DNA from 2 places in the Micromonospora sp. NPDC049201 genome. Region 1 is predicted to be linked to the other one. Evidence: riboswitches for the same ligand, from Rfam matches in the RefSeq annotation. Region 1 holds a riboswitch; the other holds the start of a gene.
What was found. A riboswitch is a leader RNA that binds a small molecule or an ion and turns the genes downstream of it on or off. The one in region 1 is predicted to bind cobalamin.
Positions count from the first base shown of each region.

Region 2: another riboswitch for cobalamin. It lies ahead of ACZ6O5_RS01790 (ribonucleoside-diphosphate reductase subunit alpha); the one in region 1 lies ahead of ACZ6O5_RS19880 (ABC transporter substrate-binding protein).

Region 1 is NZ_JBVJHM010000008.1:346,603-350,806, forward strand. It holds gene ACZ6O5_RS19870 (C39 family peptidase) at 1-909, opposite strand, end outside; partial or broken gene ACZ6O5_RS19875 (M14 family metallopeptidase) at 1,116-2,426, shown strand; cobalamin riboswitch at 2,497-2,666, shown strand; gene ACZ6O5_RS19880 (ABC transporter substrate-binding protein) at 2,750-3,682, shown strand; gene ACZ6O5_RS19885 (FecCD family ABC transporter permease) at 3,751-4,204, shown strand, end outside.
Region 2 is NZ_JBVJHM010000001.1:461,495-465,698, forward strand. It holds gene ACZ6O5_RS01790 (ribonucleoside-diphosphate reductase subunit alpha) at 1-2,138, opposite strand, end outside; cobalamin riboswitch at 2,261-2,469, opposite strand; gene ACZ6O5_RS01795 (alpha/beta hydrolase family protein) at 2,616-3,812, opposite strand; gene ACZ6O5_RS01800 (cytochrome P450) at 3,905-4,204, opposite strand, start outside.

The DNA of each region.
Region 1 (4,204 bases):
GTGGTCGTAGGTCATCCGGGCGGCGTGGTCGACGGTCGGGTCGGCGTAGGCGGGGTCGACCCAGGCGGTGTCCTCGGCCGAGGGCTTGCGTCCCCAGTACTCGACCACCATCTCGGTGGAGGTGGGGGAGCACCACGCCTCGCCGCCGCCGTCGTACTCCGGGTACTCGCCGATGTGGACGTTCTGCGAGTAGCGGGGCACGGCCAGCTCGGTGCCCCAGGCGATGCCACCCCGGCTCGGCGTGACGGTGAACCGGTCCGGCACGTTCGAGGCCATCGCGCCGACCATCCGGACCTGCGGCGCGGCGGCCTGTCCGGGCGCGCGGTAGAGCGTCAGCCGGAGCTGGTACGAGCGCAGCAGCACCCCGGCCGAGGCGTCGTCGACGGCGAACGTGTCGGTCCAGATGCTCGACCAGGGGTCACCCTGACCGTCCAGCGTGGCCCGCTTGATGTCCTGGTCGCCGGAGGCCCAGCGGCCCATCACGTACCACGGGGTCTGGGCCCCGGTGTTGTAGGTGCCGTGCAGCTCGACCTGGATCCAGGTGCCGGCGGGGGTGCTGGCGTTCCAGGACGCGACAAGCTCGGTGGCGTCGAACCCGATCCGCCGCTCGGGTGAGGTCCAGGTGGCGTACTCCCAGGTGCGGGTGGCGCCGGTGTGTTCGTCGGTGAACTCGGTGGTGCCGGCGGGCCGGGCGATGGTGAGCGCCGGCTGGCGGCCGGGCACGGCGCGGGTGCCCTGGTGCGTGCCGGTACGCCAGTCGGGGTAGCGGGAGAACTCCTGGAAGGTGATCTGTTCGTCGTGGGTGACGCCCGGCCGGGGGCCGTTGGCCTGGGCGGGTGCGGTGGTGCCGAGCAGGGTGAGCGCGGTCAGGCCGGCGAGGGCGACCGCGCGCAGGGGTCTTCCGAACATGGCAGCTCCACGGGGAAACGGCATCGTTGCCGTTCACTGTCGTCCTTGGCGGGAAGTTTCGCCAGATGTTCAGCCATGGAAAATCATTGCCGACGTGAGGATCAGGTCGGGATGGTACGTGACAACGACGGATGTTGATATGACCATGTGACTGCTGGTGGAGTGTGCGGACAACGGGATCTCCCCGTACCCCGAGGAGGTTGTCCATGGCCCTCCGCACGTCCCCGCTGCGCCGCCGGCTCGCGTTCGTCGCCGCCGTCGGCCTGATCCTGGTCACCGCCGCCGCCGGGCCGGCCGCCGCCCGCCCCGACCCGGACCGGGCCGGCGAGTCGGCCGCCGTCGCCTACCGGGTGCTCGGCCCACGCACCGTCGCCGACCGCACCGCGGTCGCCCGCACCGGCGCCGCCATCGACTACTCCGAACACGGCGTGCTGCACGTCACGGCCACCACCACCGAGGCGAAGGCGATCACCCGGCTCGGCTTCCGGCTGGAGAAGGACGTCGCCCCGGCGCCGGCCGGCGGCGCGACCGCGTACGCGTTCCCGCCCGCCGACTCGAACTACCACGACTACGCCGAGTTGACCGCGGTGGTGAACCAGGTGGTCGCCGACCACCCGAGCATCGCCCGCAAGCTCAGCATCGGCACGTCCTACCAGGGCCGGGACCTGATGGCCGTGAAGATCTCCGACAACGTCGGCACCGACGAGGGTGAACCGGAGATCCTGTTCAACGCCCAGCAGCACGCCCGCGAGCACCTGACCGTCGAGATGGCGATCTACCTGCTCAACCTGTTCACCGACAACTACGGCACCGACTCCCGGATCACCAACATCGTGAACTCCCGGGAGATCTGGATCGTGCCCACCGTCAACCCGGACGGCAGCGAGTACGACATCGCCACCGGCTCCTACCGCTCCTGGCGGAAGAACCGGCAGCCCAACAGCGGCTCCACGTACGTCGGCACCGACCTGAACCGCAACTGGAGCTACCAGTGGGGCTGCTGCGGCGGCTCGTCGAGCACGAAGTCGTCGGACACCTACCGCGGCCCGTCCGCCTTCTCCGCCCCGGAGACCGCCGCGTTGCGCAACTTCGTCAACAGCCGGGTCGTCGGCGGGGTGCAGCAGATCAAGGCGAACATCGACTTCCACACCTATTCCCAGCTGGTGCTCTGGCCGTACGGCTACACGTACAGCAACACCGCCACCGGGATGAACGCCGACCAGTACAACACGTTCGCCACCATCGGCCAGCAGATGGCGGCCAGCAACGGCTACACCCCGGAGCAGTCCAGCGACCTCTACATCGCGGACGGCACCAGCATCGACTGGATGTGGGGCACCCACAAGATCTGGGCGTACACGTTCGAGATGTACCCCGGCTCGGCCTCCGGCGGCGGCTTCTACCCGCCCGACGAGGTGATCCCGGCGCAGACCTCGCGCAACCGGGACGCCGTGCTGACGCTCTCCGAGTACGCCGACTGCCCGTACCGGGCGATCGGCAAGCAGAGCCAGTACTGCTGACCTCACCCGGCGGCGGGGACCCCGGCTCCACCCCCACCGGGGTCCCCGCCCACCCCGCCCGTCCGGGTGATCTTCGCTGGTCGTGCGCTACGGTGGCACCGACCGTGCCACAGCGAAGCCGGTGCGAAACCGGCGCTGTCCCGCAACTGTGATGCCCCGTACGGTCGGCGTCGGCCTCCCGCCGGCGCCGACGGACGTGGGACGAGCCAGGTCGCCTGCGGCCCGGTCGCGACACGCGCCTTCGAGGAAGGGCGCCTCGCGGACGGGGCCCTTCCAGCCTGTCGGCGAAGCACCACGCTCCTCGACCGACAGGAGGACCTGTGACCCGACCTACCCCTCGGCTCTTCGCCACCGCGCTCGCGGCCGGCGTGCTGCTGCTCGGCGGCTGCGCCGAGAAGACCTCGACCGACGCCCCCGCCCCCGGCGCGTCCGGCGGCTCGTTCCCCGCCAGCGTGGGCAACCTGACGCTGGAGAAGCGCCCCGAGAAGATCGTCTCGCTCTCGCCGACCTCGACCGAGATGCTCTTCGCCATCGGCGCCGGCAAGCAGGTCACCGCCGTCGACGACCAGTCGAACTACCCGGCGGACGCGCCGAAGACCGACCTCTCCGGCTACCAGCCGAACGCCGAGGCGATCGCCGCGAAGAGCCCCGACCTGGTGGTGATCACCAATGACACCAACAAGATCGCCAGCCAGCTCGTCGCGCTGAAGATCCCGGTCCTGCTCACCCCGGCCGCGACCACGCTCGACGACACGTACCGGCAGCTCACCGACCTGGGCAAGCTCACCGGCCACCCGGCCGAGGCGGACGCCGTGGTGCGGAAGATGAAGGACGACATCACCGCGCTCACCAAGGACCTGCCCAAGCGCGCCGAGAAACTGACCTACTACCACGAGCTGGGTCCGGAGCTGTACACCGCGACCAGCAAGACGTTCATCGGCACCATCTACGCGCTCGCCGGGCTGGAGAACATCGCCGACCCGGCCGACGCCGGCGGCAAGAGCGGCGGCTACCCGCAGCTCTCCCAGGAGGTCATCGTCAAGGCGAACCCCGACTTCGTCTTCCTGGCCGACACCAAGTGCTGCCAGCAGAGCGCCGACACGGTCAAGGCACGCAGCGGGTGGGCCGGCCTCACCGCGGTCAAGAACAACCAGGTCGTGGCGCTTGACGACGACATCGCCTCGCGCTGGGGCCCGCGCGTCGTCGAGCTGCTGAAGGCGATCGTCGACGCCACCGCCAAGGTTCCGGCCTGACCGTGGCCGTACGACCGGCGGACCCCGTGCCGGCCGGGACGCCCGACGCGTCCCGGCCGGCCGGCCGGCTGCCGCACCCCCGCCGGGGCGCGGCACACACCGACGCTCCGGCCCGGCCGGCCGGGCTGCGCACACGCTGGCTGCTCGCCGGCCTGGTGGCGGTGCTCGTCGCGCTGGTGGCCGGCGTCTCGTTCGGCCCGGTCAGCCTGCCGCCCGGCAGCGTCGCGGCGGAACTGCTCAACCTGCTGCCCGGCGTGCACCTGGACAGCGGCCTCACCGAGCAGGAGGTCGCCATCGTCACCGAGCTGCGCCTGCCCCGGGTCGTGCTCGGTCTGCTCGTCGGCGCGCTGCTCGCCCTGGCCGGCGGCTGCTACCAGGGTGTCTTCCGCAACCCGCTGGCCGACCCGTACCTGCTCGGCGTGGCCGCCGGGGCCGGGCTCGCGGTCACCGCGGCGATCGTGCTCGGCGCCGGGGCCGGCGGGGCGCTCACCGGTCTGCCGGTCACCGTCCCGCTCGCCGCGT
Region 2 (4,204 bases), on a different contig from region 1:
GGCGCCCGCGCGGCGGCCAGGTCGATCAGCGCCCGCTGCGGCAGCTCCCACGCGGTCCGGAACAGCTCCCGCACCTCGGCGGGCAGCTCGGTGACGCCCTGCACCGAGCCCTCGGCCCGCTTGATCCGGTCGCGGACCTGCGCCGTCCACAGCCCACGCGCCTTCAGCTCCCGCACCAGGTACGTGTTGACCTGGAGGAACTCGCCGGACATGGTCTCCCGCTTGAACAGGTTCGACACCTGCGGCTCGACGCACTCGTAGCAGCCGGCGATCGAGGCGATGGTGGCCGTCGGCGCGATGGCCACCAGCAGCGAGTTGCGCAGCCCGTACGCGGCGATCCGGGCCCGCACCGCCGCCCACCTGTCGACCTGGGTCGGCGTCGCGCCCCACAGGTCCGGATGCAGGTCGCCCTTCGCGGCCCGGGTCCGTGGGTACGCCGGATGCGGCCCGAACCGTTCGGCCAGCCCGGCGGAGGTCTCCAGCGCGGTCAGCAGGATCTCCTCCTGCACCCGGGTGGACAGCTCCCGCGCCGCCGGTGAGTCGAACGGCAGGCGCAGCGTGAACAACGCGTCCTGGAGGCCCATCAGCCCGAGCCCGACCGGCCGCCAGCGCGGATTCGACGCCGCCGCCTGCGCGGCCGGGTAGTAGTTGATGTCGATCACCCGGTCCAGGAACACCACCGCGGTGCGCACGGTGGCCCGCAGCTTCTCCCAGTCGACCCCGTCGGCGGTGACGTGCGCGCCGAGGTTCACCGAACCGAGGTTGCACACCGCGGTCTCGGCGTCGTCGTTGACCTCCAGGATCTCGGTGCACAGGTTGGACAGGTGGATGACGTTGCCCGGCTCGCCGGTCTGGTTGGACAGCCGGTTCGCGGCGTCCTTGAACGTCATCCACCCGTTGCCGGTCTGCGCGAGCGTGCGCATCATCCGCCCGTACAGGTCACGGGCCCGGACCGTACGGACCGCCTTCTTCTCGGCCGCCCGGTACGCGGCGTCGAACGCCTCGCCGTACAGGTCGGGCAGTTCCGGCGCGTCGGACGGGTCGATCAGCGACCAGTCCTCGTCCGCCTCGACCCGGCGCATGAACTCGTCCGGGATCCAGTTGGCCAGGTTGAGGTTGTGGGTCCGCCGGGACTCCTCGCCGGTGTTGTCCCGCAGCTCCAGGAACTCCTCCACGTCCGGGTGCCACGGCTCCAGGTAGACGCAGGCCGCGCCCTTGCGCCGGCCGCCCTGGTTCACCGCCGCCACCCCGGCGTCGAGCGTCTTGAGGAACGGCACGATGCCGTTCGACCGCCCGTTCGTGCCCCGGATCAGCGCGCCCCGGCCGCGCACCCGGGACCAGGAGATGCCGATGCCGCCGGAGAACTTCGACAGCTTAGCGACCTGGTGGTAGCGCTCGTAGATGGAGTCCAACTCGTCGCGGGGCGAGTCCACCAGGAAGCACGACGACATCTGGGTGTGCCGGGTGCCCGAGTTGAACAGCGTGGGGGAGCTGGGCAGGTAGGCCAGGCTGGACATCAGCCGGTAGAGACCGACCGCCTCGGCCGGGGTGTGCGACAGCCCGCAGGCCACCCGCAGCAGCCAGTACTGCGGCGTCTCCACCACCAGCCGCGACTCCGGGTGCCGCAACAGGTAACGGTCCGCCACCGTACGCAGTCCGAAGTACTCGAACCGCAGGTCACCGGCCGGGTCCACGGCGTCGTCCAGCTCGTCGGCGTGGCGGGCCACGAACGCGGCGGTGTCGTCACCGACCAGCCCCAGCCCGTGCGCGTACCCGATCGACTCGCTGAAGCGCGTCACCTGCTGCCCACGGACCTCCTCGTCCACGTACGCGGCCAGCAGCCGGGCCGCCAACCGGGAGTACTGCGGCTCCTCGCCGATCAGCTCCGCCGCGGTCTGGATCGACAACCGGTCCAGCTCCGCGGTGCTCGCCCCGTCGTAGAGCCCGCTGATGGTCCGGGTGGCGACCCGCAGCGGATCGACCTCGTCCAGGTCGGCGCCCCAGCGCTCGACCGCCCGGACGATCCGGTTGACGTCGACCGGCTCGGTGTCGCCGTCCCGCTTGCGGACCCGCATCGCCAGCCGGCGCTGCTCCGGCCCGGTGGCACCGGACCGCCTACTCTCCCGCACGACCGTCATGACCTCTCCCTCGCTGTCACCGATGGTCTCGGCCGGCGGGAGAACGCCAACGGGCACGGCACGCAGGACCGGCCCGGCTGCTGGCGTCGGTCGTCCCGCGCGACCGTCGACCGCCGCGCGCGGCGGCGCACGGCGCGCTGGCAGGTCTTCGGACTCGCGGGCGTGACACGAGGTCGCCTACTGGCCGTCGCTTCCCAGGCCGGTGGCCCAGTGCTGATGACGGCGGTCGTTCCCACTCACCGCTGCGGGGCAGTCCCGGACTTCCACCGGGTTCCCTCTTGCCTCGGCCGCGCCTTCCAGACGCCGCCGAACCAGCTGCGGGGACACCATATATGGCGGTTATGCCCGGTAGGCAACACCAGATGTCGCGTCGGGCGTGTCGCCTGCATCTCACCTCTGGGGGTGAAGGCGGGGCCCCTTGTTAACGCCTCCGGTAGAGGAGGGGGCCCCGCCTAACACAGCCGCCCACCGATCGGCTCAGGCCACGAAGGACACCTCGGGGAAGGAGCGGCTCGGGCCGCGCAGCAGGTGACCCCGGTGCCGCAGGTGCAGGTCGAAGAAGGCCAACGGGTACGCCTGTTGGATGCGTACCGCGCGGGCGGGGTCGAGGGTGCCGATCCAGCCGGTCAGCTCCGCGTCGCTCATCCCGATCACCCGGGCCAGTTGCGGCACCAGCCACTGGTTGTCGCCGTACGACTGGTGGAGCGCGCCGGCGGCCTGGACGTTGAGCCGCCAGCCGTGCAGGTGCGACCAGAACTCGGCGACGGCGGGCTCCGCGACGCGGGTGTACTCCGCCGTCATCAGCATGAACGGCCGGTCCAGGCCGGTGGGCCGCGGCTGGGACAGCATCGGGCCGTCTAGGCTCAGCCCGGCGCGTACCCGCTGGTCGGTGCCCATGGTGAGCGCGGTCGCGGTGCCCCCCTTCGACCAGCCGAACATGCCGATCCGGTGCGGGTCCAGCGCCGTGCACAGCCCGGTCGGGAGCGGCCGACGGTCGACGTCCGGGTTGCCGCCGGCGGCGAGGACGGCGATCTGGTCCAGCACGAACCGCACGTCGCGGGTGTAGGTCCAGGGCGTCGCGTCGTAGTCGTCCTCCCGGACGGTCACCCGGCCGTCCGGGAACTCGCTGGGCCCGTCGTACGTGTGGTCCACCGTGACCACCGCGTATCCGTGGCTGGCGAGTTCCTGGACCACGATGGTGGTGTCCGATCGGTGGCTGCCCGCGCCGTGCGAGTAGACCACCACCGGCAGTCGACGGGCGGCGCGTCGCACCGGCGCGCCCTCGTGACCGGCGGTCAGCGGCGCCAGCACCGCGTCGGGGTCGAACCCGGTGGACCCCAGCAGCGCACGTAGCGACGCGGCGGTCATCCACTCGGCGCGGGGGTGCCGCCACACGTCCCGGGCCGGATACCAGACGTTGACCATCAGCTCCCGATACCGTCCCGGCCCGGCGAGGGGCTCCGGTTGCGACCGGTCGACCAGGTGCAGCGCAACGGTGCCGACCGGGTGGGGTCCGGTGGGTGTGGGCAGGGTGAGCCGGGTCGGGCCCGGTTGGGCCGTGGCCGCCGGCGCGCGGCCGGCGACGCCGACCGACGCGCCGGCTCCCACCGCCAACGCTGCCCGGACCAGGGTGCGGCGGGTCATGCCGTGTTCGGGGACGGATGTCTCGGTCATCGGTGATCCTCCTCGGCAGCTTTATTCACTCAGTATATATACCGGGTGTATAGATGCAAGCGCATGCCCTGGTCGACGGCCGGGTGCCGCGCCTACCAGGTGACCGGCAGCCCGATCGGGCCGAGGATGGCGTGCCCCGGCTTCCACGGCACCTCGTCCGGCGGCACCGCGAGGCGCAGGCCGGGCAGTTCCCGCAGCAGCAGGGCGAGCGCGGTGCGGACCTCCAGCGCGCCCAGGTGGGCCCCGATGCAGTAGTGCGCGCCGTGCCCGAAGGACAGGTGCGGCGTGGGCGCGCGGTCGAAGTCCATCCGTTCCGGGTCCGGGAACACCGCCGGGTCGCGGTTGGCGGCGTCGTGCGAGGGGACCACGATGTCGCCCGCCGCCAGTCGGGC